3 regions of the Rhizobium sp. YTU87027 genome follow, and region 1 is predicted to be linked to each of the others. Evidence: predicted binding sites of a transcription regulator. Region 1 holds the regulator's gene; each other region holds the start of a gene.

Evidence for each region. The regulator LexA, encoded in region 1, represses DNA repair genes until DNA is damaged. The targets are predictions, from matches to a motif close to TGTTCNNNNTGTGTTCNG.
Region 2: the regulator LexA is predicted to act here: its motif matches at 7,062-7,079, upstream of dnaE (DNA polymerase III subunit alpha).
Region 3: the regulator LexA is predicted to act here: its motif matches at 3,624-3,641, upstream of NBG89_RS16090 (helicase-related protein).

Annotation. Positions count from the first base shown of each region.
Region 1 covers NZ_CP098440.1:1,320,028-1,330,089, reverse strand. The annotation lists gene eno (phosphopyruvate hydratase) at 44-1,318, opposite strand; gene NBG89_RS06715 (methyl-accepting chemotaxis protein) at 1,761-3,605, shown strand; gene kdsA (3-deoxy-8-phosphooctulonate synthase) at 3,630-4,475, opposite strand; gene NBG89_RS06705 (VOC family protein) at 4,472-5,356, opposite strand; gene lexA (transcriptional repressor LexA) at 5,556-6,272, shown strand; partial or broken gene NBG89_RS06695 (ComEC/Rec2 family competence protein) at 6,253-8,674, opposite strand; gene gltA (citrate synthase) at 8,967-10,062, shown strand, end outside.
Region 2 covers NZ_CP098440.1:1,134,766-1,144,827, forward strand. The annotation lists gene NBG89_RS05725 (ribonuclease J) at 1-1,132, shown strand, start outside; gene mce (methylmalonyl-CoA epimerase) at 1,136-1,540, shown strand; gene NBG89_RS05735 (DUF1467 family protein) at 1,674-1,955, shown strand; gene proS (proline--tRNA ligase) at 2,528-3,850, shown strand; gene NBG89_RS05745 (lipoprotein-releasing ABC transporter permease subunit) at 3,868-5,178, shown strand; gene NBG89_RS05750 (ABC transporter ATP-binding protein) at 5,193-5,876, shown strand; gene NBG89_RS05755 (DUF5680 domain-containing protein) at 5,877-6,341, opposite strand; gene NBG89_RS05760 (hypothetical protein) at 6,412-6,996, opposite strand; gene dnaE (DNA polymerase III subunit alpha) at 7,301-10,062, shown strand, end outside.
Region 3 covers NZ_CP098440.1:3,239,264-3,249,325, forward strand. The annotation lists gene NBG89_RS16065 (lysine-2,3-aminomutase-like protein) at 1-885, opposite strand, end outside; gene epmA (EF-P lysine aminoacylase EpmA) at 882-1,949, opposite strand; gene efp (elongation factor P) at 2,101-2,670, shown strand; gene NBG89_RS16080 (YMGG-like glycine zipper-containing protein) at 2,838-3,101, opposite strand; gene NBG89_RS16085 (DUF3309 family protein) at 3,129-3,284, opposite strand; gene NBG89_RS16090 (helicase-related protein) at 3,799-6,837, shown strand; gene NBG89_RS16095 (RNA-binding S4 domain-containing protein) at 6,842-7,246, shown strand; gene fdxA (ferredoxin FdxA) at 7,441-7,779, shown strand; gene NBG89_RS16105 (CarD family transcriptional regulator) at 8,178-8,750, shown strand; gene NBG89_RS16110 (RNA polymerase factor sigma-32) at 9,132-9,995, shown strand; gene NBG89_RS16115 (M48 family metalloprotease) at 10,047-10,062, opposite strand, start outside.

The DNA.
Region 1 (10,062 bases):
GCCTTTCGAAGGCGCGGGTCCAACTTGCTGAAATCAGACGCGATTAGCCGCGGATGATCGAGCGGCCGGCGTAGCGAGCCTGCGGTCCGAGGCCCTCTTCGATACGGATCAGCTGGTTGTACTTGGCCAGGCGGTCCGAGCGCGACAGCGAGCCCGTCTTGATCTGACCGCAGTTGGTGGCGACCGCCAGATCGGCAATCGTCGAATCTTCGGTTTCGCCGGAACGGTGCGACATGACGGCCGTGTAGGCAGCCTTGTGCGCGGTGTTGACGGCATCGAGCGTTTCCGTCAGCGAGCCGATCTGGTTGACCTTGATGAGGATCGAATTTGCGACACCCATGCGAATACCGTCGCGCAGGCGAGCCGAGTTGGTGACGAAGAGGTCGTCGCCGACCAGCTGAACCTTCTTGCCAGCGAGATCGGTCAAAGCCTTCCAGCCGTCCCAGTCATCCTCAGCCATACCATCTTCGATCGAGATGATCGGATACTTGGCTGCAAGCTGAGCAAGGTATTCGGCCATGGCGCCCGGCTCCAGCGTCCGGCCCTCGCCCTCGAGGACGTACTTGCCATCCTTGAAGAATTCCGTCGAAGCGCAGTCAAGACCAAGGCTGATGTCGTCGCCCGGCTTGTAGCCGGCTTTCTCGATGGACTTCATGATGAAGTCGAGGGCCTCAGGCGCACTCTTCAGGCCCGGCGCGAAGCCGCCTTCGTCACCGACGTTGGTGTTATGACCCTGGGCCGACAATTCCTTCTTGAGGACGTGGAAGACTTCCGAGCCCATGCGAACAGCTTCGCGGATGGAATCGGCGCCAACAGGCATGATCATGAATTCCTGGAAGTCGATCGGGTTGTCGGCATGCGCGCCGCCATTGATGATGTTCATCATCGGGACCGGCAGCAGGTGAGCGCTGGCGCCACCGACGTAACGGTAGAGCGGCAGACCGGCCGCCTGCGCAGCGGCCTTGGCCACGGCGAGCGAAACGCCGAGGATGGCGTTGGCACCGAGACGTGACTTGTTCGGCGTGCCATCCAATTCGATCATGATGTTGTCGATCTGGATCTGATTTTCGGCATCGATGCCGCCGATCGCGTCGAAGATTTCGGTGTTGGCGGCCTCGACGGCCTTCTCAACGCCCTTGCCGAGATAGCGCTTGCCGCCATCGCGCACTTCGACAGCTTCGTGAGCACCGGTCGAAGCGCCCGACGGCACCGCCGCACGGCCCATGCTGCCGTCTTCGAGATAGACATCGACTTCGACGGTCGGATTGCCACGGCTGTCGAGAATCTCGCGGGCGATAATGTCGGTAATTGCAGTCATCGGTTCTTCCTGCTCGGTGGGTGATAACGTTCGAAGCCTGTTTAATCGAAGGCACGCAAATTACAATGCCGCACTGACGACACACGGCATGTCACGGCCCTATAGCGCGAATATGTCAAGCTTTTGAAGCGGCGCCCCGTTGCGCCAATCCGTGAGGAACAAAATGTCTCCAGTATTTCAAAACCTCAAGTTTTGAAAATGGAGATCATTACTCTAAAGTTGGTTGAAATTTATCGGTCGGTAACCAATCAAACCTATAGTTAACGCTCGATGAGGAAATACTGCCCGCTCTTCAACGACAGTATTGCATGATGCGCCTCCTCATGCGGTCCAACCCCGCCTACCAATGTAATCAGACCGTCGCCGTTACGGTTCGCTCGGAAATTCCAAGAATAGTTGTCAGCAACGACATTTTTCGCCATTAAAATTCACGGGGCATAGGATGAAACTCAACATTGCACGTAGCCTTGCCATCTTCGCGGCAGTCGTCACCGCGGGGCTTATCGCTTCAATCGGCATACAGAATTATGCCTTCAACAAGTTGCGTGTGAACGGCGAGATGTACAAGCAGATCGTCTATGGGAAGGATCTCGTAGCCGATATTTTGCCGCCGCCCCTTTATGTCGTTGAGTCCTACATGCTCGCGCTCGAAGCAGTACAGCGCCCGGAGGTTGCTCGGAAGAACATCGACCGCATCCAAAGTGTCCTGATTCCCGCTTATGAGGACCGCCGTAAATATTGGCAGGCGACAGCGCTCAGCGCCGACCTCAAGGAAAAACTGCTGAACGACGTCCTCGTCAAAGGCGATCTGTTCTGGAAGGTGATGCAGGACGAACTTGCCCCTGCCATCCTCAGCAACGACACCGCCGTTATCCATACTGCTTTCGAGAAACTCGCGACTAATTTCCATGTCCACGAAAAGGCCGTCAACGAACTGGTCGATATGGCGAACGCCTTCTCGGCCCAGGCCGAAAAGGACGCTGCCGAGCAGACACACCTCCTCTCGACGATCACGCTTGCATCTGCCGCCGTCTCGCTTTGCCTGCTTCTTGGCGGCCTTTATGTCTTCCGCCGGCGCGCCATCGTGCCGCTGTCGGCGATGCGTGATTACATGACGATCCTTGCCGGCGGTGACTATTCGAAGGATGTACCCTTCAGCGTCCGCGCCGACGAGATCGGCGAGATGGCGCGCGCCGTCACCGTCTTCCGCGAATCTGCTCAAGAGCGAAACAACATCCGCCAGCGCCAGGACGCCGAGCGCCAAGCCCAAACGCTGCGCGATGCGGCGCATGCCGCCGTCAAGGCAGACGAGGAGGCCGCGCGCGAGCGCGTGATCGTGGACCTCGGTCGTGGCTTGGAACGCCTCTCCGGTGGCGATCTCACCGTACAGCTCAGCGAGCCCTTCCAGTCAGCCTACGAGAAGCTTCGCGAACAGTTCAACTCGAGCGTCCGCACGCTTTCCGGCGCGATGAAGGACATTGCAACCGCGACAAATGCGGTAAAGATCGGCTCCAGCGAAATTTCATCAAGCACCGAAGATCTGGCGCGGCGAACGGAACATCAAGCAGCCTCGCTCGAACAGGCCGCTTCCGCGCTCGACCAAATCACCGTGACCGTTAAGAACTCGTCGGAACGCGCGAATGAAGCGAATACGATGATGACGGCGACCAAGGAAAGCGCCAGCTATTCGGCAACCGTCGTGCGCGAGGCGGTGGCTGCGATGGAGAAGATCGAAACGTCGTCCGCGCAGATTGGTGCGATCATCAATGTCATCGATGAAATCGCCTTCCAGACCAACCTGCTCGCGCTCAATGCCGGGGTGGAAGCCGCCCGTGCAGGTGAGGCCGGCAAGGGCTTTGCCGTCGTGGCACAGGAAGTGCGCGATCTGGCGGGCCGCTCTGCCAATCTGGCGAAGGAAATCAAACAGTTGATCGAGACCTCTTCCGGTCAGGTTTCGACCGGCGTTGCCTTGGTTAACCGCACCGGCGAAGCCCTAAACCATATCGATCAGCAGGTCTTGAAGGTGACGGCGCTGATAGAGGCGATCGTGCGCTCCTCTTCCGAACAGACGACCGCCCTCGTCGAAGTCAATGCCGCGGTCAACACCATGGACAGCGTCACGCAACAGAACGCAGCGATGGCCGAGGAAACGAGTGCGGCCTGCCGCGAGCTTGGCGACGAGGCAGCACACCTCAATCACCTGCTCTCCCGCTTCGTCCTTGAGAATGCGACGAGGCCCGCGGCATCGGGATACTCTTCAAACCAAAGGATCGCGCTCGCCAGCTGATGGCGAGCATCCTCCGCTCGCGCTTCAAGCCAGTTTGGCAATCGCGTCGAAGGCGAGGAGTTTTTCCAGCAGCCGCGGCATATCCTTGAGGTAGACCATGTTCGGGCCATCAGACGGCGCGTTGTCCGGATCTTCGTGTGTCTCGACGAATACACCTGCGACGCCGACTGCAACGGCAGCGCGCGCGAGCGTTTCGACAAACTCGCGCTGACCACCGCTGGAACCGCCTTGCCCGCCCGGTTGCTGGACTGAATGCGTCGCATCGAAAACAACCGGAGCGCCCATCGCCGCCATGATTGGCAGCGAACGCATGTCCGATACGAGTGTGTTGTAGCCGAAGGAGGCCCCGCGCTCGCACAGGAGAATATTCGGGTTGCCTGTCGAGTTCAGCTTGTTGAGGACATTCTTCATGTCCCAAGGCGCCAGGAACTGCCCCTTCTTGACGTTGATGGCTCGGCCGGTTTTGGCGGCAGCCACGAGCAGGTCGGTCTGGCGGCTGAGGAAGGCAGGAATCTGCAGGATGTCGACGACGGTTGCCACCTCGGCGCACTGCTCTTCCGTATGGATGTCAGTCAGAACCGGAAAACCGTATTCCTTCTTAAGGTCGGAAAAGACCTCCAGAGCCTTTTCAAGGCCAATGCCTCGCTGGGCCGATAGCGACGTCCGGTTGGCTTTGTCGAAGGACGACTTATAGACGAGACCAAGACCAAGCTTGTCGCAGAGTTCCTTAAGCACGCCCGCGACCATGAAGGCATGGTCACGGCTCTCCATTTGACACGGGCCGGCAATCAGCGACAGCTTGCCGGTATTCGAAAAGGTGACGCGGCCGGCGCCTTGGCCAACCACGACTTCGGAATTTGTCTGGCTCATCGTTTCTCCTCGAAGGCGAAGAGCGCACCCTGGCCGGGCGCCGCCTTCACCAGAATTCGATTGTTCTTGCGCGTGTAGGTCATCCCGTTAGCAGCCAAATGCGCTTCTGTCACGGCGAGATCACTGACCGTGAAAACAATGGCGACGCCACGCAGGCCGCGATCGTTTGAGGGTGCGGGGATGTCGAAGTAGGCATCCAATCCATCTGGAGAGAGAACGCTCACTTTGGCGTTCGGAGTTGTAACACTCGCGCCAAAGGCCTCGTTGGTCACCGTGAGGCTGTGCGCCGCGGCGCGCACAAATAGTGCAAAAGCCTTTGGGTCCGGCGCGCCAAGAATGATCTCCGCGATTCCTTTGACGCCGTTCACATGGGTTTGCAGCGTCCTTCGATCAGACGGCAGCGGATTGACGCGTTGGCATGTGAAAAAGAAAAAGTCCGGAGCTCGCAGATCGACCGCGAACGCGAGCTTGAACGCGGCGGTTGCCTGAGAACCGTCGGGCAGCCTCATCGGTCGCTCGAACTGCAGCATCTCGCCACCGTTGATCTTTTCGGCAAGGAATCTGGCATGGTCGCGGTCGGCATCGGCGGTCGCGAAGACCGCAGCGGAGAACCCATCATCCCCGCATCGAAACCGAAAGGCGCGGTCACGCGCGGTAAAGACATTGCCCTTCTTCGCTGACGCCTCATACGGTTCTGCGCTGGCGACCGCGAGAGGCTCCAGGTAAGTTTCGTCGGCGAAGAATATGCAGGCGTTCTCGGTTCCAAAAGGATGCCGGGCATCGGGCGCGACGGTGAATCCGAGTTTTCCGAGACGCTCGCGGGCAAGTACAATATTGGAGACCGGCAGCACGATGTGGTCCAGCGGATGTGCTTCGCTCATGGCAAACTCCCGGGAATTTGCGAAGATGTGCGCCGGGCAAGGGAACAATGCAACCCCCTTCTGCGCTTTCGCTCAAAAGCAATGCAAAAACTGAACAAGTTGCAGGCAAGTTTTACGAAAATTTAGGTACTTGCGGAACACATATGGAACATATAGTGTCTGTTCTGGCTTTGTTTCACGACTCTGGGGTTCAACTTCGATGCTGACGCGCAAGCAACAGGAGCTTCTTCTCTTCATTCACGAACGAATGAAGGAGTCCGGTGTCCCCCCATCTTTTGACGAAATGAAAGACGCCTTGGACCTCGCGTCGAAGTCCGGCATCCACCGGCTAATTACTGCTCTGGAAGAACGTGGTTTCATTCGTCGACTGCCGAATCGAGCCCGTGCCCTGGAGGTCATCAAGCTTCCTGAAGCCTACAATCCGAGCTTGCAGCCCCGCCGCGGCTTTTCGCCGAGCGTCATCGAAGGCAGCCTCGGAAAGCCACAGCCGGTCGCGCCGCCGAAGCCGGCTGCACAAGCCGACAACGGCAATTCCGCCTCCGTGCCAGTCATGGGACGGATCGCCGCGGGCGTGCCGATTTCGGCAATCCAGAACATTACCCACGACATCACTGTTCCAGCCGACATGCTTGGCCCGGGCGAACACTATGCGCTTGAGGTCAAGGGCGACTCGATGATCGAAGCCGGCATCTTTGATGGCGACACGGTGATCATCCGCAACGCCAGCACTGCAAATGCCGGCGACATCGTTGTCGCACTTGTCGATGACGAGGAAGCAACCCTTAAGCGCTTCCGCCGCAAAGGCGCTTCCATTGCGCTTGAGGCCGCGAACCCGGCTTATGAAACGCGTATTTTCGGGCCCGACCGTGTCAAGGTTCAGGGCAAGCTCGTCGGCCTCATTCGCCGTTATCATTGAAGAACGGCGGCTCACCGTCGAAGGTGCCGCTCCGCCAGTTGTATGCCCGATGCCACATCCAAGGGCGGTCAAGTGTGGTGTAGGCCGTCGTTACCACGGGTACACCTTGGTCATCTATCCTTATCTCAGCAGCGCCCGAACGACGCAGGGTTTCGCCGGTGAACAGAAGCGCGCCCGACCGGCATGCCGTCGCCCGCAGGCGAGCGGGCGTTACGACGATATCGGCTGTATCGCAGGCAGCGCCGAAATAAGCGGGATTTTCGACGATTGTCACGACGTAGCCGCTATCATGCGGGGCGGTGCACCAGGCGCCTTTCAGGCAGACAAAGCGGTTCTCAGCGCCCGTCGATGCCTAACGTAGCGCGTTGCGAGCGTTACGCAATTCCGTTGCTGAGAGTCGTGGAGCTTCCCCTTTATTTCCGCGCTGCCGAACAGGGCCGACGCCTTCCAACAATTGCGGTGGCTGGCTTAACTCCGCCGCGAGCGCCCTTCGCCATTGATCGAAGACGAAGTCAGGCGGATGGGGTCGATTGGATGCAAGGACCTGCCCTTTGACAATCGCGACAAGACTGCCGTCCTCGGCGATGACAATGTCGGGGGCGGTCTGGACGGCGCCAATGCCACAAGGGCGGTTGCCAACGCGATCACGGCAGCGCCGAGATAGCGGAGCTTGGTTCGCAGAAGGGCAAGCGAGAGGAAGCCCGCGACCGCCACCGGAAAGCACCAACCCGGCAGTCGTCCGATATCGACGTTGCCACCCCAGCCCGAGACCATCTTGGCAATGGCGATCACGATGTCGAGCCCGAAGCCCGCGATTTTCCAGGGAATAATATCGAGGCTAAACGGCGTCAGCAACATCGCGAACATCCCCATTGGCATTACCACAAAAGAGATCACCGGCATGGCCATGAGATTTGCGGGTAGTCCGTAAGCGCTGAGCCGGTGGAAGTGTTCGACACCAAAGAGCGCCGTCGAGAAGCCGCCGATCATCGAGGTCAGCAAGGTGCACCCAAAGAAGCGAGCGACAAGCGATGGGCTTCACTGCGGCGACCTGCAGCAGAGGGTGTTCGCGCGCGCTTCTCTGTGACCAGATTAGGGCGAGCCTCGCTGCGAATGACATCTGGAAGCTCGGTCCCAGCGCCTCGGACGGAGACGGGAGCAGGATCACCCAGGCGGACAAGGCGATGTTGCGTAAGCTGATCGACGGTCGATCGAAGAACACGGCAGTGAGCATGATCGCCATCATGATGAAGGCACGTTCCGCCGACACCGCGAAGCCCGAGATCATGTAATAGGCCGTCAGCGCTGCCAGCGCGCCAGCCGCGGCGGTCTTCTTGGTCGGATATGCCTGGACAACGGAAGGAAACAGGCTCAACGCCTGGCGCAGGCCGACGAAAAAGATGCCGGCCGACATGGCCATGTTAAGGCCGGAGATCGCCACGATATGTGCCAGGCCAGCCTGACGCAGGGCATCGGTCGTTTCCTGCGAGATGGCACGCCGCTCGTCGGTGACAAGCGAGGCGGCGAAGGCACCGGTATCGCCCGGCAGGATCTCGCGGATACGGTCACCTATACCGCTTCGAAGTGCGTCCAACCAATTCACCGCGCCATTCCACGGCGGCTGCTCACCGACGGTTGCTGGCATCGAAGCGCTTGGCGCATCCGTTCGCGCCAATCCCGTCGAAATAGGCGCTGAAAGCAAAATCGTTGAGCCCGGGGAGCGCGGGTCCGGCAGGCGGCGTCAGCAGCGAGCGACCCGTCAACCACGCACCGATGCCGAATGGTTCCGCCTGCCCGCGCGCGACGACGGAAACCCGCTCAGGTGGCCGCCTTATCTCGGGTGACTGCGTCGATGAGACGGAGACGATGTAGCGCCACCGGCCACGGCCGTCCCCCTCGCGGCGTTCGACGCGCCCCGTAATCGTGGTCGTCACGGCTGTGTCCAGTATAACGGTCGGCCTGCTCCAAGTTTCGAACTGGCCCGCGAACATCCCCACGACACAGAGCAAGCCCCCCAATGCGGCATTTCGGACAAGTCGGCGTCCTCGCCCTGCCGCCAGCACGACAAGGGCGAATACCGCAAACCAGGCCACCATCCGTAGCTCCGGCAGGTCGCTTTCAAGTTCGAACCAGAGCACCGCGCCTGCCCCCAGGAAGACCGGCGAAGACAGGAAGAACCGCCCATGTTCCATTTCCGTTGCTGCGGCGTGTCGAAGCCACGCGGAGCAACAGTCCGTCGCAGTCCTAATCCGAGTTGGCCACGGCAAGAACGATTGAGTGCGGAAAACGAGCGGGCGTTTCGGAGTCGCTTGCGGAACAAGAAAAGAAGGTTCTCCCGCGCGCTCAAACGCATCCGCGGCGGGTGCGACCTCCCTCACCTTGAATGGCTTCAACCCCGGCATGCATTGCGCCCAAAAACAGCCGCTCCTACAACCAGAATGCAAGCTCGATGGCTTCTTAGCAAGGATAATCGATTGAAATCTGAAGGAAAATCGGAAGTGAGAAAAGCCAAGGATAATCATCAGCTTCTGCTATGCGCGGCGCTCATCGCAGCAGTGCCCAAAAGTTGATACTGCGATGCACAAAATGGCGCCGCGGTAACTTGGCATTAGGCGCGCGATCATATAGCTATCGTCGACGACGCTTAACCCTATGGCGCTTTTATGGCGCCAACCGCCAGTTTGGAGGATCAGAATGACGGAACAAAGCGCAACACTGAAAATCGGTGACAAATCAGTCGATCTCGCTGTCAAGAGCGGCACGATCGGTCCTGACGTCATCGATATCGGCGCCCTGTACAAGAACACGGCTTCCTTCACGTACGATCCTGGTTTCACCTCGACCGCATCCTGTGAATCGAAAATCACCTACATCGACGGCGACGCCGGTGTGCTTCTGCATCGCGGCTATCCGATCGAGCAACTCGCCGAGCACGGCGACTTCCTCGAAGTCTGCTATCTGCTTCTCTACGGCGAACTGCCGACCGCAGCCCAGAAGAAGGATTTCGACTATCGCGTCACCCATCATACGATGGTGCATGAGCAGATGAGCCGGTTCTTCACGGGCTTCCGCCGCGATGCGCATCCGATGGCTGTCATGTGCGGCTGTGTCGGCGCGCTGTCGGCCTTCTACCATGACTCCACCGACATCACGGATCCGCATCAGCGTATGGTCGCAAGCCTGCGTATGATCGCCAAGATGCCGACGCTGGCCGCCATGGCCTACAAATACCACATTGGCCAGCCCTTCGTTTACCCGAAGAACGACCTCGACTACGCCTCGAACTTCCTGCGCATGTGCTTTGCAGTTCCCTGCGAGGAGTATGTGGTCAATCCGGTGCTGTCGCGCGCGATGGACCGCATCTTCATCCTGCACGCCGACCACGAGCAGAACGCGTCGACCTCGACCGTCCGCCTCGCAGGCTCTTCGGGTGCAAACCCGTTTGCCTGCATCGCTGCCGGCATTGCATGCCTCTGGGGCCCAGCTCACGGCGGCGCCAATGAAGCAGCGCTCAACATGTTGACCGAGATCGGCACTGTCGACCGCATTCCGGAATACATCGCGCGCGCCAAGGACAAGAGCGATCCGTTCCGTCTGATGGGCTTCGGTCATCGTGTCTACAAGCACTACGATCCGCGCGCCAAGATCATGCAGAAGACGACGCATGAGGTTCTCGGCGAGCTCGGTGTCAAGGACGATCCGCTGCTCGAGGTCGCGATGGAACTCGAACGCATCGCACTGACCGATGAATACTTCATCGAGAAGAAGCTCTATCCGAACATCGACTTCT
Region 2 (10,062 bases), 190 kb from region 1:
AGACGAGACCCGTTTCCGCCAGCTTGGCGACGAAGGCGTTCTGGCGTTGATGTGCGATTCCACGAATGCTCTTCGGGATGGCGTATCGCCGTCGGAGAAGGATGTCTCCGAGAGCTTGCGCAAGATCATCGAGAATGCCGAAGGCCGTGTTGCGGTGACGACGTTTTCATCGAATGTCGGCCGTATTCGCACGGTAGCCGAGGCGGCCGAGGCTGAAGGCCGCGAAGTCCTTTTGCTTGGCAGTTCGCTCAAGCGCGTTGTCGACGTGTCTCGCGATATAGGTCTGATGGAAGGCATCAAGCCGTTTATTTCCGAGGAGGAGTACGGCTACATCCCGCGCGACAAGGTGGTGGTCATCCTGACCGGCAGCCAGGGTGAGCCACGCGCTGCCCTTGCTAAACTTTCGCGCGACGAGATGCGCAACGTAGCGCTTGCATCGGGCGATATCGTCGTATTTTCTTCCCGCGCCATTCCGGGTAACGAGAAGGCGATCCAGGATATCAAGAACGGCCTGATCGAGCAGGGCGTCCATGTCATCACCGACAACGAGGCCCTAGTTCACGTTTCCGGACATCCGCGCCGCAACGAGTTGCAGAAGATGTACGAGCTGACACGGCCGAAGATCGTCGTGCCGGTACACGGCGAGGCGACGCACCTGACGGCACACAAGGAACTCGCGGAGCAGTCGGGCATCTCGATCGTGCCGCGTGTGCGCAACGGCGACATTCTTCGCCTGGCTCCGGGACCAGTCGAGGTGATCGACGAGGCGCCGCATGGCCGCATCTACAAGGACGGTTCGCTGATCGGCGATTTCGACGAGATGGGCATCGGCGAGCGCAAGAAGCTTTCCTATGTCGGCCATGTTGCCGTCAACGTCGTGATCGACAGCCGCTATGATATCGTTGGAGATCCGGACCTTGTTGCGATCGGTTTGCCTGTCTACGACGACGAGGGCGACGAGATGGAAGATACGCTCTACGATGCTGCTGTTGGCGCCATCGAAAGCATACCGCGGGCACGCCGGAAGGATCTCGACCTGCTGCAGGAGTCGGTTCGCCGTGCCATCCGTGCAGCAGCAAACCAGACCTGGGGCAAGAAGCCCGTGGTCACGGTGTTTGTTACGAAGGTGTGACGCATGCTCGGCCGGGTCAATCACGTTGCTATCGCTGTTCCCGATCTCGCGGCCGCAACGGCGGCATATCGGGACACACTCGGCGGATCCGTCTCGACCCCGCAGGCTCTGCCGGAGCACGGCGTCACTGTTGTCTTCGTGGAACTGCCGAATACCAAAATTGAACTTCTGCAGCCGTTGGGGGCGGACTCGCCGATTGCGGCTTTCCTGGAGAAGAACCCGTCCGGCGGAATGCATCATATCTGCTACGAAGTCGGCGATATTTTCGCTGCTCGCGATCAGCTGATGCAGGCAGGTGCAAGAGTACTTGGCAATGGTCAGCCGAAGATTGGTGCGCACGGCAAGCCGGTGCTGTTCCTGCATCCGAAGGACTTCTTCGGGACCCTGATCGAACTGGAGCAGGTTTGAACAAGCCTGCGGCAGAGTGACACAAATCCGGTAAATGTCAGGAAGTGGTTCAAACCTGCTTTGTGTCGACGGACATTTCGGCCTATAAGCGCGATAATTGCGATAGTCGCAACGAGCTTAGCGGGACCTTTCGATGCTGCAGATATTTCTACAGGGCTTCGCCGTCTACTTTATCGTGTGGTGGATTACCCTCTTTGCCGTCCTCCCGATCGGCCTGCGCACGCAAGCGGAAGACAACGATATCGTATTGGGAACTGTTCACAGCGCGCCGACCCGATTCCGGCCGGTATTTGTCTTCTCGATGACGACGCTCATCTCCGCCGTCATCTACGCGTTGTGGTATATTGCTTCGAACTACTTCGGGTGGGGCTTCGACGCCCTGCCGCAGATCGGCCCTTCATTCTCAAACGTGTAAGAGCGTTTGCCCAGTTTTTGGGCGAACGCGGATTTCAGCTGTCACACGCGTGTGATGAAGTTGCGGCAAGGAGATGCCGCAACGGAATGAGACCTTACGCTACGGCAGCGAAGCTGCTGAAAGCGGAATATGCCGGAAAAGAGCCAAAAAAAAACAAGGCTGAAAGCCTTGTTTTAAGTATCGCGTGATCCTTATCCGTTGCCGGGGCTGCGACAAGCGCGCCTAAGATCTGATCCTCCCAAGACTTGACCGCGAAATCGGCAGAAATTTAGCTCCCTGCCTGTTTTGTGGGCTAAAGCTAGCTCAAAGAATGGGCTTTGTCATCAGGTTTTTTTGCATTTTTGCTACACTCGAGCAATTTTTTTCTGTTGATAAGAATTTCGTACAAACCATTATAATTCCGCCTTTTTCTTACTTTGTCTGCTTCACACGTGCGAACTTGCTTTAACGGCAGACCGCGTCAGCCCGTCGCGGGTTTCTTTCCTTTCGCGAAGCAGCTATGAACGCTGCCAATATTTGTGATCGCCTTCGATTCCGCGACATGCGGTATCTCAACAGCTCTGGAATTCGCCATGCGCCTGTCTCGCTATTTCATGCCCATCCTGAAGGAAAACCCCAAGGAGGCGGAAATCGTCTCCCATCGGCTGATGTTGCGCGCCGGCATGATCCGGCAGCAGTCGCAGGGCATCTATTCCTGGTTGCCACTCGGCAAGCGCGTTCTTGACAAGGTCAACAACATCATCCGCGAGGAGCAGAACCGCGCCGGCGCGATCGAGCTGTCGATGCCGACGCTGCAGTCGGCCGAGCTCTGGCAGGAAAGCGGGCGCTACGACGCCTACGGCAAGGAAATGCTGCGCATCAAGGATCGCCAGGATCGCCCGATGCTGTATGGTCCGACCAACGAGGAAATGGTCACGGATATCTTCCGGTCCTACGTGAAGTCCTACAAGAGCTTGCCGCTCAACCTGTATCACATTCAGCTGAAGTTCCGCGACGAGATCCGTCCGCGCTTCGGCACCATGCGCTCGCGTGAATTCATGATGAAGGATGCTTATTCCTTCGATCTGACGCGCGAAGGCGCGGAGCACTCCTATAACAAGATGTTCACCGCCTATCTGCGCACGTTCGACCGCCTCGGCCTCCGTGCCATTCCGATGCGTGCCGATACCGGCCCGATCGGTGGCAATCTCAGCCATGAGTTCATCATTCTGGCCGACACCGGCGAGTCCGAGGTGTTCTGCCACAAGGATTTTGTAAACTTTGATATCCCGGCTCAAGATACCGACTTCGACAGCGTCGAGGGCCTGAAAGCAGTCTTCGACAAGTGGACGTCGCTTTATGCCGCCACGTCGGAGATGCATGACGAAGCCGCGTTCGACGCGGTTCCGGAAGGCGATCGCCTCTCTGCGCGCGGCATTGAAGTGGGTCATATCTTTTACTTCGGCACGAAGTATTCCGAGCCGATGGGCGCGAAGGTGCAAGGTCCGGATGGCAAGGAACATACCGTCCACATGGGCTCCTACGGGATTGGCCCGACCCGCCTTGTTCCCGCCATCATCGAAGCATCGCATGACGAAAACGGAATCATCTGGCCGGCGTCCGTGGCGCCGTTCGATGCGGTCGTGATCAACATGAAGGCCGGTGATGCGGCGTGCGATGTGGCCTGCGAGAAGATCTATGCGACGCTCTCAAATGCCGGCAAGGACGTCCTCTATGACGATACGGACGACCGCGCCGGAACGAAATTCGCGACCGCCGATCTGATCGGTGTTCCGCTGCAGATCATTGCCGGCCCGCGTGCGGTCGCGAGCGGCGAAGTCGAAGTGAAGGACCGCAAGACAGGCGCCCGCGAAACGATGACCATCGACGCGGCGATCAATAAGCTCTTGGGCTGAGAAGGGCGGGAGGCAGGATGGCAGATGCAGCGGTGAGCCAGCGGCAGGGTTCCAGATCCGGCTCGGCGCCGGCCAGCCGGCCATTTTCCGCCTTCGAACGGCTTGTGGCGTGGCGCTATCTGCGCGCCCGCCGCAAGGAGGCGTTCATTTCGGTGATCGCCGGCTTCTCTTTCATCGGCATTATGCTCGGTGTTGCCACGCTCATCATCGTCATGGCTGTGATGAATGGATTTCGCACGGAGCTGATCTCCCGCATTCTTGGCATCAACGGCCACATGATCGTTCAGCCCGTTGATACGCCGTTCAACGACTATTCGGCGCTGACCGATAGGCTTGGCGCCGTGCCGGGCGTCAAGCTGGCCCTGCCGCTCGTGGAAGGGCAGACGTTGGCCTCCGGGCAGGGTGGTGCCGGTACGGGCGCGCTGGTACGCGGTATCCGGCCTGAAGACCTGGACAAGGTGAAGACGGTCTCGGGCAACATCAAGTCCGGCGACCTTGTCGGCTTTGCCGCTGGCCAAGGTGTCCTGATCGGCTCGGGCATGGCTACACAACTCGGCCTCCAGGCCGGTGACACCATCACGTTGATATCGCCGGAGGGCGACGTCACGCCGATGGGCGTCAACCCACGGGTCAAATCCTACAAGGTTTCCGGCATTTTCGAGATCGGCATGTCGGAGTACGACGCGACGATCATCTACATGCCGCTCGAGGAAGCACAGCTTTACTTCAACGCCGAGGGGCTGGTTCAATCCATTGAGCTCTTCGTCGACAATCCCGACGACATCGACAACATGCGGCCGAAGGTCGAAGCCGCAGCAGGCCGCCAGATCGCGATCACCGACTGGCGGCAACGCAACCAGACCTTCTTCTCCGCCCTGGAAGTCGAGCGGAATGTCATGTTCATGATCCTGACGCTCATCGTTCTCGTCGCGGCGCTCAACATCATTTCCGGCTTGATCATGCTGGTGAAGGACAAGGGCAGCGATATCGCCATCCTGCGAACGATGGGCGCAAGCTCCGGCGCAATCATGCGCATCTTCTTCATGACGGGCGCGGCAATCGGCGTCGTTGGCACGCTGGCCGGCGTCCTTCTCGGCGTCATTGTCTGTATCAACATCGAGAAGATCCGCGAGTTCTTCTCCTGGGTTTCCGGGACGGTGCTGTTCGATCCTCAGCTCTATTTCCTCAGCCAACTGCCGGCAGAAATGAGCCTTAGAGAGACACTCTCGGTCGTCATCATGGCCCTGACGCTGTCCTTCCTTGCCACCATCTTCCCGGCGTGGCGGGCCTCCAAGCTCGATCCCGTGCAGGCCCTGCGCTACGAATAAGGAATGCTATTTTTATGAAGCGGACTACCGTTCTCAAGCTTTCCGGCGTCGAGCGCCACTATGGCCAGGGTGAGACGCTGCTCTCGATCCTGAAGGGCGTGGACTTCACGCTGAACAGCGGCGAAATTGTCGCCCTCGTCGCGCCGTCAGGCACGGGTAAATCGACGCTGCTGCATGTTGCCGGCCTTCTCGAGCATCCCGATGGGGGAGAGGTGACAATCAACGGCCACGCCTGTGACGGTTTGCCGGACGACAAGCGCACGGCGATCCGTCGCAATGAGATCGGTTTCGTTTATCAGTTCCATCACCTGCTGCCGGAATTCTCCGCGATCGAGAATATCATGATGCCGCAGATGATCGCCGGGCTGCCACGCAAGGAAGCGAAGGAGCGCGCTGGCCAGTTGCTCGACTACATGCGAATCGGTCATCGCGGTGCGCATCGTCCAGGGGAACTTTCCGGTGGCGAGCAACAGCGTGTGGCGATTGCCCGCGCCGTCGCCAATGCGCCAAGCCTGCTTTTGGCGGACGAGCCTACGGGCAACCTTGATCCTGAAACCGCGAGCTACGTCTTTGACGCGCTCGAAGCGCTGGTCCGTCAATCCGGCCTGGCGGCGCTGATCGCGACCCACAATCACGAACTCGCCGGCCGCATGGACCGGCGCGTCACAATCGCCGACGGCAAGGTCGTGGATTTCTGATCACGGGTGGATGAGGCCGCCACGGTAGTCCAGTTCGTAGGCCCTGCGTTCTTTCACGACGATTACCTCGCGGCCGCTGAAATGGCTGCAGTCGCCCATGCTTTGATCGGCATAGAAGCCGAAGGCATGATCGAATTCCATACCGCCGAGAAAGCGTCGATACTCGGCATACATTTTTGACAGCGCAGCCTTGATGACAGTCCCCGCCCGTTCTCCGTCGATCAGCGAATGCTCAACGATGCGGCCGAAGTAGTTCATTGCCCAGATCGGTTCGCTGTCCAGCCAGACCACTTCCTGCCCGGCGAAATCGGTGCCGCCGAAATAACTGTCGAGATAGCGCCATGGGCCGCGCTGATAACCGATGTCATGCGATCCTGTTCGGCACGCGGGCGCGGGACTTCCGCCGCCGACATAGGAATTGGCCTTTGCCTCGACGATGAAGCTGTTCAGTGCGGCGATATCCATATCTTTGTTCTCCAGCTCGGCAGCCTCTCAATAACCGTGCCAATTGTAAAGAACAAAATAAGAACAAAGACTATTGCCCACAGATCGCTTGCCCTGTGTCGTCATTCCATTGGAGGATTGGGATGACGCGCGACTCGGCCTTGATGTCTTTGCCATTCTTCTGCAGCTTGCCGGTCAATGCATTGTAGTCGCAGGTACCGCCGGCGTTGGGGTCGAGCGTGTCGTAGTGATTGTAGGTGTAACCGGCGACAACGAACTGTTTGTTGCGATAAGCCACTGTCAGCGTCTGGTCCCAGCGGTCGCGCCCGATGGCGCTGTTCTGCGAATGTATTGCGATCGAGGACTTGCCGACGACTTTCAACGAGGGTTCCTGACCGAAGACGCCGTCAGCGCTGGTGCTGCCCCAAATCTTGTTTGGCGCGCTCATGGACAGTCGCAGCAGCTCGTGGTCGCTATCACGAAGATAGATGTAGATTCCGATTTGATCGTCGCTGGCGCTATCTTCAGGTGCAACCAGCAGTGCGAGATCCGCACGCCCGTCGCCATCCCAATCACCTGTCGCCGCGTCGATGATACGCGCGGGGTCAATCTGCTCGGCTCGAGCGGTAAACGCTGTCGATAGAACCAATCCCGCAATTAATACAAACTTAAACATGCTTTTCTCCCATCGCCATACGGCCAGCAGAGCGGAAAAGAATCCTGTTGACAATAGAACAATAGCGGAACAAATTGAAAACATAAGAGAACAGGAGAGCCAAATGACTGACTTGATCCGTGATATCGCAGCATTCACCTCCATCGCAATGTTCGTTGCCAGCTTCTCGCTGATCTGCATGGCAATGTAAGAATTTCGGGGACCGCATGGCTGTCATGCGGTCCGAACGCAACCCTTGTCTGGACATCGACCCCCCGATGCTGAGAATAGACCTGATTTGATTCAGATGATCGGAAGGCATGTCATGGGGGGTGCGGAGAAAGACGCGGCAAGCGGTTTCATCGGCGGTACGCCGGGCTTCGTTCACCTTCGTGTCCACTCGGCTTATTCGCTGCTCGAAGGGGCACTGCCGCTCAAGAAGATCCTCTATAAGGCGTCGGGCGATAGCCAGCCGGCCATTGCGATCACTGACACCAACAATCTGTTTGTCGCCCTCGAGTTTTCACAGAAGGCCATGGACGAGGGCCTGCAGCCGATCATTGGCTGTCAGGTCTCGATCGACATGGAAGATGGTCCTGAGACGGAACGGCGCGGCGGCCAGCAGGTGCTCGTCAAGCTGCCGTCGCTGGTCCTCTTGGCGGCGACTGATGCTGGTTACGAGCGGCTGGTGGATCTGGTCAGCCGCGCCTATCTCGGCGGCGAGGGCAATGGTCAATCGATCCACATTCGCGCCTCTTGGCTCGACGAGATCGGAACGGAAGGCCTGATCGCTCTGACCGGTGCCTTGACGGGACCGATCGACGTGGCGCTCAAGGACGGACATGCAGCTCAAGCGGAGGCACGCCTTCTGCTGCTGAAGCGTCATTTCGGCGACCGGCTTTACGTCGAGTTGCAGCGGCACGGCACCTATGACAAGCGCCATGAGCAGAAGGTGATCGGCCTTGCTTATGAGCACGATTTGCCGCTGGTGGCCACCAATGAAGCCTTTTTCCCGACCCGTGACGATTATGATGCGCATGACGCCCTGATGGCCGTTGCCCACAACGCGATCGTTTCCGACGATACGCGGTTCCGTCTAACGCCTGATCACTACCTGAAAAGCCGTGCCGAAATGGCGAGGCTTTTTGCCGATCTACCGGAAGCGCTGGAAAATACTATCGAGATCGCGCGGCGCTGCTCCTTCATCCTCAAGACGCGCAAGCCGATCCTGCCCCGCTTCACCGGCGCCACGACCGACCCCGAGGAAGCGGAGCGCGAAGAGGCGCTCGAACTGCGCCGGCAGGCGGAGGAGGGACTGGATAGTCGCCTTGCCATGCTCGGCATGTCGCCCGGCTATGAGGAGAAAGACTACCGCGAGCGGCTGGAGTTTGAACTCAGCGTTATCGAACGCATGAAGTTCCCGGGCTACTTCCTGATCGTTTCGGACTTCATCAAATGGGCAAAGCAGCATGACATTCCCGTCGGCCCGGGTCGCGGCTCGGGTGCGGGCTCGCTGGTCGCCTATGCGCTGACGATCACCGACGTCGATCCGCTGCGTTTCTCGCTGCTCTTCGAACGCTTCCTCAACCCGGAACGCGTCTCGATGCCGGACTTCGATATCGACTTCTGCCAGGATCGCCGAGAAGAGGTGATCCGCTACGTGCAGCGCAAATACGGCCGCGAGCAGGTGGCGCAGATCATCACCTTTGGGTCGCTACAGGCGCGCGCGGCACTGCGCGACGTCGGCCGTGTGCTGGAAATGCCCTACGGCCAGGTCGACAAGATATGCAAGCTGGTTCCCAACAACCCGGCCAACCCGACCCCGCTGTCAAAGGCGATCGAGGAGGAGCCGAAGCTGCAGGAGGAGGCCGACAAGGAGCCTGTCGTCGCGCGCCTGCTCGATATTGCCCAGAAGATCGAGGGCTTGTACCGCCACGCCTCCACCCATGCTGCCGGTATCGTCATCGGCGACCGACCGCTGTCGAAGCTGGTACCAATGTATCGCGATCCGCGCTCCGACATGCCGGTCACCCAGTTCAATATGAAATGGGTCGAGCAGGCTGGCCTCGTCAAGTTCGACTTCCTTGGTCTGAAGACGCTGACGGTGTTGAAGGTCGCCGTCGATTTCGTCGCCAAGCGCGGCATCAAGGTAGACCTCGCTTCGATCCCGCTCGATGACAAGAAGACCTACGAGATGCTTTCGCGTGGCGAAACCGTCGGCGTGTTCCAGGTCGAAAGTGCGGGTATGCGCAAGGCGCTGATCGGTATGAAGCCGGACTGCATTGAGGACATCATCGCGCTCGTGGCCCTTTATCGTCCGGGTCCGATGGAGAATATTCCGACCTACAATGCCCGCAAGCACGGCGAGGAAGAAGTCGAGTCGATCCATCCGACGATCGACCATCTGCTGAAGGAAACGCAGGGGGTTATCGTCTACCAGGAGCAGGTGATGCAGATCGCCCAGGTCCTGTCGGGCTATTCGCTCGGCGAAGCCGACCTTCTGCGTCGCGCCATGGGTAAAAAGATCAAGGCGGAGATGGACCAGCAGCGCGAGCGCTTCGTCGATGGCGCCATCAAGAACGGTGTGTCGAAGCCGCAGGCCGACAACATCTTCGAACTGCTCGCCAAGTTCGCGAACTACGGCTTCAACAAGTCGCACGCCGCTGCATACGCGATTGTCTCCTATCAGACCGCCTACATGAAGGCGCACTATCCGGTCGAGTTCCTTGCCGCGTCGATGACACTCGATATGTCGAACACCGAGAAGGTGAACGACTTCCGCCAGGACGCGAAGCGCCTCGACATTGAGGTGATCCCACCCTCGGTGCAGACCTCGTTCCGCCACTTCGAAACCGGCGACAACAGGATCTACTATGCGCTGGCGGCGCTGAAGGGAGTCGGCGAATCAGCCGTCGACCACATCGTGGAGGTCCGGGGCGGCACCCCATTTGCAAGCCTTGAGGATTTCTGTCTGCGCATTGATCCGCGACAGGTGAACCGGCGTGTGCTGGAAAGCCTGATCTTTGCCGGTGCTTTCGATTGCTTCGGGCTCGATCGGGCGCAACTCGCAGGCGGTCTCGATCGGAT
Region 3 (10,062 bases), 1.9 Mb from region 1:
AGCGGCGACTATCTTCTGTCCTTCTTCGATCGTCAGTCGAAAATGGCTTGTGCCGGGAGCCAGGTCCGGATGGTGCAGGTAGTAAGGTTTTACACGCGTCTCGACGAAGGCCTTCATCAACTCTGCAAGTACTGTCGGATCATCATTGACGCCCTTCAGAAGCACCGACTGGCTGACCATGACCATTCCGGCATCAATCAGGCGGGCACATGCCGCGCGCGCCTCATCGCTCAGTTCGCGCGGATGATTGGCATGCAGCGCCACGTAGACGGTCTTGCCGCTTGCTCTGAGGGCCGCAATCAGGGCCGCATCCACTTTTGACGGATCAACCACGGGAACCCGGGTATGGAACCGCGCGATCTTCACGTGGTCGATCGATGCCAGTTCGCGAAGAATTTCTTCCAGCCGTCGCGGCGACAACACGAGCGGATCGCCGCCCGTCAGGATCACTTCCCAGATTTCCTTATGGTCGCGGATGTAGGCGAAGGCCGCAGACATTGCATTGGGGTCAAGCGTGCCCAAGCCCTGCGGACCGACCATCTCGCGGCGAAAACAGAAGCGACAGTAGACCGGGCAGACGTGCACGGCCTTCAACAGCACCCGATCCGGATAGCGATGAACGATCCCCTGTACGGGACTATGGGCTTCGTCGCCGATCGGGTCGGCGCGCTCTTCGGGCGTCGTGATCAGCTCGGCCGGCTCAGGAACGAATTGCCGGGCGATTGGATCTGAATCATCGCCTCGGTCGATCAAACCTGCAACAGTCGGAGTCAATGCAATGGCATAGCGCGCGGCGACATCACTCAGCGCGTCCCGGTCTCTCTGACCCAGCAGTCCTGCGCGTTCCAGCCCTTCGACCGTCTTGATAGGCCCGTTGCTGTTCATCTGCCGTACTCCGCGACCGGAGCCCACATCACCTGATCGATCCGCGAGGCCCCGGTTGTCAGCATCACCAGCCGATCGAAGCCAAGAGCGATGCCGCTTGCCTCGGGCATGATGGCAAGCGCGTCCAGAAAATCCTCATCGAGAGGATAGCTTTCGCCGTAGATACGAGCTTTTTCAGACATCTCGATCTCGAAGCGGCGGCGCTGTTCCGCTGCATTGGTAAGCTCGCCGAAGCCGTTTGCAAGCTCGACGCCGCAGGCATAGACCTCGAAACGTTCGGCAACACGGGGATCAAGCGCCGATGGGCGCGCCAGTGCCGCTTCCGACACCGGATATTCGTCAAGAATGGTCACACGGTCGAAACCCAGATGAGGCTCAACCTTTTCGACCAGCACGCGGCTGAACAAATCCGCCCAGCCATCGTCGTCTGCAACGCGCATTCCGGTCCGCTTCACTTGGTCAGCGAGATGCGCCCGATCCGTCGCACCATCGGCGGAAACGGAGGCCAGCAAATCAATGCCGGCGTAGCGCTCGAAAGCTGCGGCGACACTGATCCGCTCCGGTCCGGCAAACGGATCGCAATCCCGGCCCCTATAGGTGAGCCGCGTCGTCTTCATGGTTTCCGCAGCCAGCGCCAGGATCCGAACGCAGTCCATCATCAGGCTCTCATAGCTTTCGCCCACGCGATACCACTCGAGCATGGTGAATTCCGGGTGGTGCAGAGGGCCGCGCTCGCGGTTGCGATAGACGTGGGCAAAACAGGCGATGCGCTGTTCGCCGGCCGAAAGCAGCTTCTTGCAGGCGAACTCAGGTGAGGTATGCAGGTAGAGCGGCGCCGCCGTCTGGCCGTCCGTCGTCAAAGCCTCGGTGGCAAATGCGTGAAGATGTGCCTCGTTGCCCGGCGACACCTGCAGCGTGGCGGTGTCGACCTCAAGAAAATCCTCGCTCAGGAAGTAGCCGCGCAGTGAAGACTGGATCGCATTGCGTCCAATCAGGAACGGGCGGCGGTCCAAATGCACGCTCGGCGTCCACCACGACGAGACTTTGGCGATTGAGGGATTCATTGGCATCATCCTGACTGACCTGTCCAACGCTGGGGCTGGCTATTTGCCGGATTTTAGGTTAGTTGCGCCCCCAAAGAACAATCAATCGCGTCTCCGGGGCTGTATCGACAGTCCTCTACGACGCCAAAAGCCGAGTTACAAGGAAGTCTTAATGGTCAAGGTCATCGCCTCTTCCGTCCGCAAGGGCAACGTTCTCGACGTGGATGGCAAGCTCTACGTCGTTCTGACGGCCCAGAACTTTCATCCGGGCAAGGGCACGCCGGTTACACAGGTCGACATGCGTCGTATCGTTGACGGCGTCAAGGTCTCCGAGCGCTGGCGTACGACCGAACAGGTCGAGCGCGCCTTCGTCGAAGACGTGAACTTCCAGTATCTTTATGAGGATGGCGAAGGGTTCCACTTCATGAACCCGGCGACCTATGATCAGGTGGTCGTGAACGATGAAACGATGGGCGATCAGAAGGCCTATCTGCAGGAAGGCATGACCTGCATCCTGTCAATCCATGAAGGCGTTCCGCTTGCGCTCGAACTGCCGCGCCACGTGACCCTCGAAATCACGGAAACCGAGCCGGTTGTTAAGGGCCAGACGGCTTCGTCCTCCTACAAGCCGGCAATGCTGTCGAACGGCGTGCGCACCATGGTGCCTCCGCACATCAACGCCGGCACGCGCGTCGTTATCGCGACGGAAGACAATTCCTACGTCGAGCGCGCAAAGGACTGATCGTCCGCTTCAGCGCTGAGAAACCACGGCCGCTTCGGAAACGACGCGGCCTTTTTCTTGTCAGTGGCTACGTTCGTATCGCGACCACCGTTCAAACAAAAAGCGCCGGCTCAAGACGGCGCTTTCGATTTCAAAAATGATAAGGCCGCCGAACGCCGGCCTGGGCTTTAGTAGCGCGGGCAACGTGCCTCGTAGCGACGGCCATACCGATCCCGGTAGACGCAGTAGCCACGGCGCTCAACGGACTGGCCGATCAATGCGCCAGCAAGACCACCGGCAACAGCACCCACTGCAGCGCCACCCCAACTGTTGCTAACAGCACCACCGATAATGGCGCCTGTACCGGCACCGATTGCGGTGCCCTGCTCGGTCGCCGTGCAGGAAGCAAGTGCGCCAACGAGGGCGCCAATGAGTACAATCTTCTTCATCATGACATATCTCCCAGTTTTTTCCGTCGTTTAGATACGACCGAGCAGCACAAGAATAATAATAATCAGGAGAACTAGCCCCAAACCGCCCGAAGGTCCATAGCCCCATCCGCGGCTATAGCCCCAATTCGGTAAGGCGCCGATCAACAGCAGAATAAGGATAATCAGAAGTATCGTGCCAAGCATGGTTCAAGTCCTCAGCCTCATTACACCTGGAATGGACAAGAAACACACATCACCGTTTTTTGTTCCAAATGTATCAACCGTTCCACTTTGGCGGGAAAACCACTCAATCAGGCCCCGTTTTCGCTTCCGGTGAGTAACGTTGACATCATCAGGCGAGACTCGAGCCCAAATGGATCGTCGATTTTCCGCCAAGGGCTGTTGACAGCCCGGATGCAAAGCGAGTCGCACGTATAGCGCGAATCTCGCGATTCAGCATCTTGTGGGAAAAAGTGATTCAAAATCAATACTTAGCCGTGAACAAACACTGAATCAGCCGGAGTCAGCGATTCGTCTCCGATTCGTTCTCAAGCTGTTCCGAATCGCAAAACGAGCAATCTGCAAGCTTTTCGCGCAACAGAAACCGCAGAGTAAATTCAAATCAGCACTTGCGTTTAGGGCAATGGCTGTCCATGTGTTGTCTGCTTCGGAGAGGAGCTGACTTGATCTGGGGCACCCTCGCCTCATCTGCAGGACCATGACACTGACATCGCAGCCGATGATACTGAGTGGGCGCGGAGTAACCGCGGTGCTCGGACCAACCAATACCGGCAAGACGCATTATGCCATTGAGCGCATGGTTGCTCATGGCACCGGCGTGATCGGGCTGCCGCTACGGCTGCTGGCGCGTGAGGTCTATACACGTGTCGCCGAAAAGGTCGGGGTTCAAAACGTTGCGTTGGTGACGGGCGAAGAGAAGATATCACCTCCCAACGCCCGCTTTTCGGTCTGTACTGTCGAGGCAATGCCACGCGAGACCAAAGCCGCTTTCGTCGCTATCGATGAAGTTCAACTCGCCGGTGACCTCGAGCGAGGACACATCTTCACGGACCGTATTCTTCACTTGCGCGGCCGCGACGAAACGCTGTTGCTCGGCGCCGGTACCATGCGCCCGATCCTGCAGCAACTGCTCCCCGGAATCACCGTCGTCGAACGGCCGCGCCTTTCCCACCTGTTCTATGCGGGTCAGAAGAAGATCACTCGCCTGCCGCAACGCTCGGCGATCGTCGCGTTCTCCGCCGACGAAGTCTATGCGATTGCCGAGTTGATCCGCAGACAGCGCGGCGGAGCAGCAGTCGTTCTCGGAGCTCTCAGTCCACGCACCCGCAATGCGCAGGTAGCGCTCTATCAAGCCGGAGACGTGGAATATCTGGTCGCAACGGACGCGATCGGTATGGGTCTCAATCTTGACGTCGATCATGTCGCCTTCGCGCAAGATCGCAAATTCGACGGCTATCAGTTTCGCAATCTCAATCCCGCCGAGCTCGGGCAGATTGCCGGCCGCGCCGGACGGCATGTTCGCGACGGGACGTTTGGTGTCACCGGCCAGGTCGATCCCTTTGATGAGGAACTGGTCGAACGCATCGAAGGCCACGAGTTCGACAATGTGAAGGTGCTGCAGTGGCGTACCAAGAACCTCGACTTCGGCTCGCTTCACGCGTTGCGCACGAGCCTTGAGACCGGTCCGACGGTCTCCGGCCTGACACGCGCTCTGCCCGCCGTCGACCAGCAAGCGCTGGAGCACCTGTCGCGCTACCCCGAAATCATCGATCTTGCCAATAACCCGGCGCGCGTCGAGAAGTTGTGGGAGGCCTGTGCGCTTCCGGACTATCGACGCATCGCACCGGCCCAACACGCCGATCTGATTTCCACCCTCTTTTCCGATCTCGTCCGCTATGGCACGGTAAACGAGGACTTCCTTGCCGAGCAGGTGCATCGCGCGGATCGAACAGACGGTGAGATTGACACGCTTTCGGCGCGAATCGCGCAGATAAGGACTTGGACCTATGTATCGAATCGGCCCAATTGGCTTGCCGATCCGACACACTGGCAGGAAAAGACGCGGGAAATCGAAGATCGATTGTCCGATGCGTTACATGAAAGGTTGACGAAACGCTTTGTTGATCGCAGGACATCTGTGCTCATGAAGCGCCTGAGAGAGAATGCGATGCTGGAAGCTGAAATCAGTGTAAATGGCGATGTCTTCGTTGAAGGACATCATGTGGGGCAACTGTCGGGATTCCGGTTCACGCCCATTTCGGGAGCGGAGGGACCGGACGCTAAGGCCGTTCAGTCTGCCTCGCAGAAGGCGCTCGCTCTGGAATTCGAGGCACGCGCGGCTCGCCTCCATGCAGCCGGCAATGGCGATCTCGCGATCAGCTCCGACGGTTCGATCCGCTGGTTGGGCGACCCGGTGGCGCGCCTGACAGGCAGCGATCATGTCATGCGTCCGCGCGTCATCATCCTCGCCGATGAGCAGCTGACCGGCAATGCCCGCGACCACGTGGCCGCTCGTATCGAGCGCTTTGTAAATCATCATATCAGCACCGTTCTGAAACCGCTTGATGACCTGTCTCGCGCGGAGGATCTGCAGGGTCTGGCAAAGGGCCTGGCATTTCAGCTCGTCGAGAACCTCGGCGTGCTGTTCCGGCGCGATGTGACTGAAGAGGTAAAGTCGCTGGATCAGGATGCGCGCGCTTCGATGCGCCGCTACGGTGTCCGGTTCGGCGCCTACCACATCTTCGTCCCCGCCCTTCTGAAACCCGCCCCGGCAGAGCTCATCACGCTCCTCTGGGCACTGAAGAACGACGGTCTCGACAAGCCCGGCTATGGCGATCTCATTCCCGTGCTGGCCGCAGGCCGCACGTCGGTTGTCACCGATCCAGGTTTCGAGCGCACCTTCTACAAGCTGGCCGGCTTCCGGTTCCTTGGCAAACGTGCAGTGCGCATCGACATCCTGGAGCGTCTGGCCGATATCATTCGCCCTCTGCTCCAGTGGAAGCCGGGCCAGGCCAATCGTCCGGAAGGCGCATATGACGGGCGCCGTTTCACGACGACGACCGCCATGCTTTCGATCCTTGGCGCAACGTTGGAGGACATGGAAGAGATCCTGAAGGGACTCGGCTATCGCGCCGATGCTGTTAAGGCAGAGGAGGCGGCCGCCCATCTGTCGGCCCAAGACGCTGCAGCAACGCCCGCAACCGAGACTACGGCTGAGGACAATGCAGAGAAGGCGGATCACGACGATGCCGACAGCGCATCGGAAGAAACCGCTTCGGAAGCTCCAGGTGTTGTTGAAGCGGTGGCTACCGAACAACCGGTCGCCGCAAACTCCGAAGAAGCGGAGGAGCCGAAGCCTGTTCTTCTCTGGCGCCTCGGTGGCCGTACGGACAATCAGCGCCAGGCTCGCAACCCAGGCGAACGCCGTGGCGGCAACAATCGCGGCCAGGACCGCGGATCCGACCATCGCCGCCAGGGCGGTGCAGGTGGAGAAGGCCGCGACGGCAATCGCCAGCATCATGGCAAGGATGGCGGCAAGCCACATCAGGGACGCGGCGACCGCAACGAGCAGCGCGGCGACCGTCAGGACCGTGGCGACCGCAAGGATCGCAACAACAACCGTGGCGGCCCACAGCCGTTGCGCTTCGAGGCAAAGCCCCCGCGTAAGGAAAAGCCGATCGATCCGGATTCTCCTTTCGCGAAGCTCGCTGCCTTGAAGGAGCAAATGAAAAAGTAAGCGGATGGGCGGGGAGACACAGCCAGGAAGCGGTTCGCGGCAACGCATCGACAAGTGGCTGTTCTTCACGCGCATGGTTAAATCGCGCTCGCTGGCACAAAGCCATATTCAATCCGGGCATGTCAGGATTAACGGCGAGCGTGCCCTTCAGCCGAGTCAGATGGTCAAGGTGGGCGACAGGGTCGAACTGGCGCTCGAGCGGCGAGATGTTGTCCTCATCGTCAAATCAGGCGGTGAGCGACGCGGCCCCTATGAGGAAGCCCGGCTGCTTTATGAGGATCTGACGCCGCCACCCGACGAGGTGAAGCGCCTCACACCTTATGAGCAGGCAATGCGGGCAACGGGAGCAGGGCGACCCACAAAAAAGGAACGCCGTGCAATCGACAAGCTGATGTCGGACGAGGATTAGAAAACTCTGTCCGAACTGCGGGGTTTTGCGATTTCTTTATTCTTGAAATCCGCAGATAAAGCCGATACGTGACAATCAACTTGCCGGATAGCGTGACTGCCTCCCAAGCATCTCACCGCTTCCTTTCCGGTTGGGGGAAACGCGCGACGTTCCAGGTTGCCCGGCCCCATTGTATGGAAGTCCTGGAGTTCTTCATGACCTATGTCGTGACCGACAATTGCATTCGCTGCAAATATACCGACTGCGTGGAAGTCTGCCCCGTTGACTGCTTCTATGAAGGCGAAAACTTCCTCGTCATCCATCCTGACGAGTGCATCGACTGTGGTGTTTGCGAGCCGGAATGTCCCGCCGAGGCGATCAAGCCGGACACGGAGCCAGGCCTCGACAAGTGGCTCAAGATCAACGCCGAGTATGCCAGCATCTGGCCGAACATCACGGTCAAGAAGGATGCCATGCCCGAAGCAAAGGAAATGGACGGCGAAAGCGGCAAGTTCGAGAAGTACTTCTCGGAGAAGCCAGGAGCCGGCGACTGATACTAGAGTTCCAAGCTTAGGCCTGAAACCGGGTTCAGTGACCAAGAAAAATAGCTGAAGTGTGCCTGCGGCATATGGGTGTCATGTGTTGCGCGCATGACTCAGCCGCAGTAAATTATTGATTTCCTCATATTTTTGTGATAGCTTCCTCATACTGATCCATTTGCGGCATGAAGCATGCCCAAACCACCACGAAAGCAAAACAAATCCAAAAACGCGGTTTCCGTGACATATCAACGCCTTGAGCCGTGAGGTTCTAAGCTTGTGCGCATGGATGTGTTTGTTTTTGTCCAGTGGGACCAGAAGTAAGTCACCCGACGGATCTGACCGTCTCATCCGGGCCTGACTGACCCGGCTCCGGCTGCAGCCGGAAGCGTAACAGGGAGTGTTTGAATAGAATGACGACCCAGCAGAAAAAACCTTCTTCCGCACGTCACGGCTTCAAGACCGGTGAATCGATCGTGTACCCCGCACATGGCGTCGGTACCATCAGCGCCATCGAAGAGCAAGAAGTAGCAGGCATGAAGCTTGAACTTTTCGTTATCGATTTTGAGAAGGACAAGATGCGCCTGAAAGTGCCGGTCGCTAAGGCCATGAGCATCGGCATGCGTAAGCTCTCCGAAACCGATTTCGTCGAGCGTGCGTTGAAGGTTGTGCAGGGCAAGGCGCGCGTCAAGCGTACCATGTGGTCCCGTCGCGCCCAGGAATATGATGCCAAGATCAATTCCGGCGACCTCATTTCCATCGCTGAAGTTGTCCGCGACCTCTATCGCGCCGAGAACCAGCCGGAACAGTCCTATTCCGAACGTCAGCTTTATGAAGCTGCTCTTGACCGCATGGCACGCGAAATCGCTGCCGTGAACAAGATGTCGGAAACCGAAGCTGTCCGCCTCGTAGAGACCAACCTTAACAAGGGTCCGAAGCGCGGCAAGGCAATCGAAGAAGACGAATCTCAGGATGAAGCTGCGTAAGCTTTCTGTTTTTTCTGCAAAAAACCCGGCCTAGCGCCGGGTTTTTTATTGGAACTTTTTCAGTGCTCGCGCGTTTCAAGGATGTAGCTGCGGACCGCGTCGGGAACTGACATCACCCTCGAACGCTCGCATCCCTGTAAACGTTCGATGAGGAGCGGATCATGCCTTCCACGTTCTGCCTATCCGGCAACTTGAAGAAACTGGTCCTACCCGGCCGTATTACCGGCGCATAACCCTAAGCTAGGGCCCCGTCTGGAAACGTCCAGAGTTCGGGGCCTTTATACGTTCAAGACATGAATTTGGTCTGGGCAGCGATGTCCGGAAGCAAGGATTCTTTGCCCTTTTTTGGCGTCACGTCACGCCTGAATTCAGGAGACCGATATGAAGAACATGTCAGCAGACCGGCGCATGATTAAAATCGCCATGGCGGCTCCCTACCTTGCCCGCGAAGAGGAACACGATCTCGCAATCCGCTGGAAGAACAATGATGACCGTGGCGCCCGCAATCAGATCGCCATGGCCCATATGCGCCTCGTCATCTCCATGGCGGGTAAATTTCGTAACTTTGGCCTGCCGATGAGCGACCTTGTGCAGGAGGGCTACGTCGGCCTGCTAGAGGCTGCGGCACGCTTCGAGCCGGAGCGTGATGTCCGCTTCTCCACTTATGCAAGCTGGTGGATCCGAGCCTCCATTCAGGACTACATCCTTCGCAACTGGTCGATTGTTCGCGGTGGTACGAGTTCTGCCCAGAAGGCTCTGTTTTTCAATCTTCGTCGTCTGCGCGCCAAGCTCGCCAGGGGCGACACGCAGCTCACGCTCCAATCCATCCACCAGGAGATCGCGGCCGCGCTCGGCGTCAGCCTTTCAGACGTCCAGACGATGGATGCCAGACTTTCAAGCAATGACGCCTCGCTACAGGCACCTTCGGTTTCCGGCGATGCCGACAGCGCCGAGAAGATGGACTTCCTCGTCAGCGATGAGCCTCTGCCTGATGAGCAGGTATCGAACATGATCGACGGCGAGCGTCGCCGCAACTGGCTCGCTTCTGCCCTAAAGCACCTCAATGAGCGTGAAATGAAGATCATCAGCGCCCGGCGGCTCGCGGAAGACGGCGCTACGCTTGAGGAACTCGGCGCGGATCTCGGCATTTCCAAGGAACGCGTCCGGCAGATTGAAAGCCGGGCGATGGAGAAACTGCGCAGCGCGCTCGTCAGCGCGGACCCCTATATGGCCGCATCCGCCTAAAAGAGCTTACTCCCAGTGATGGAACTGGCCCGGTGAAAGCCGGGCCTCTTTTTATTCCGCGATAATC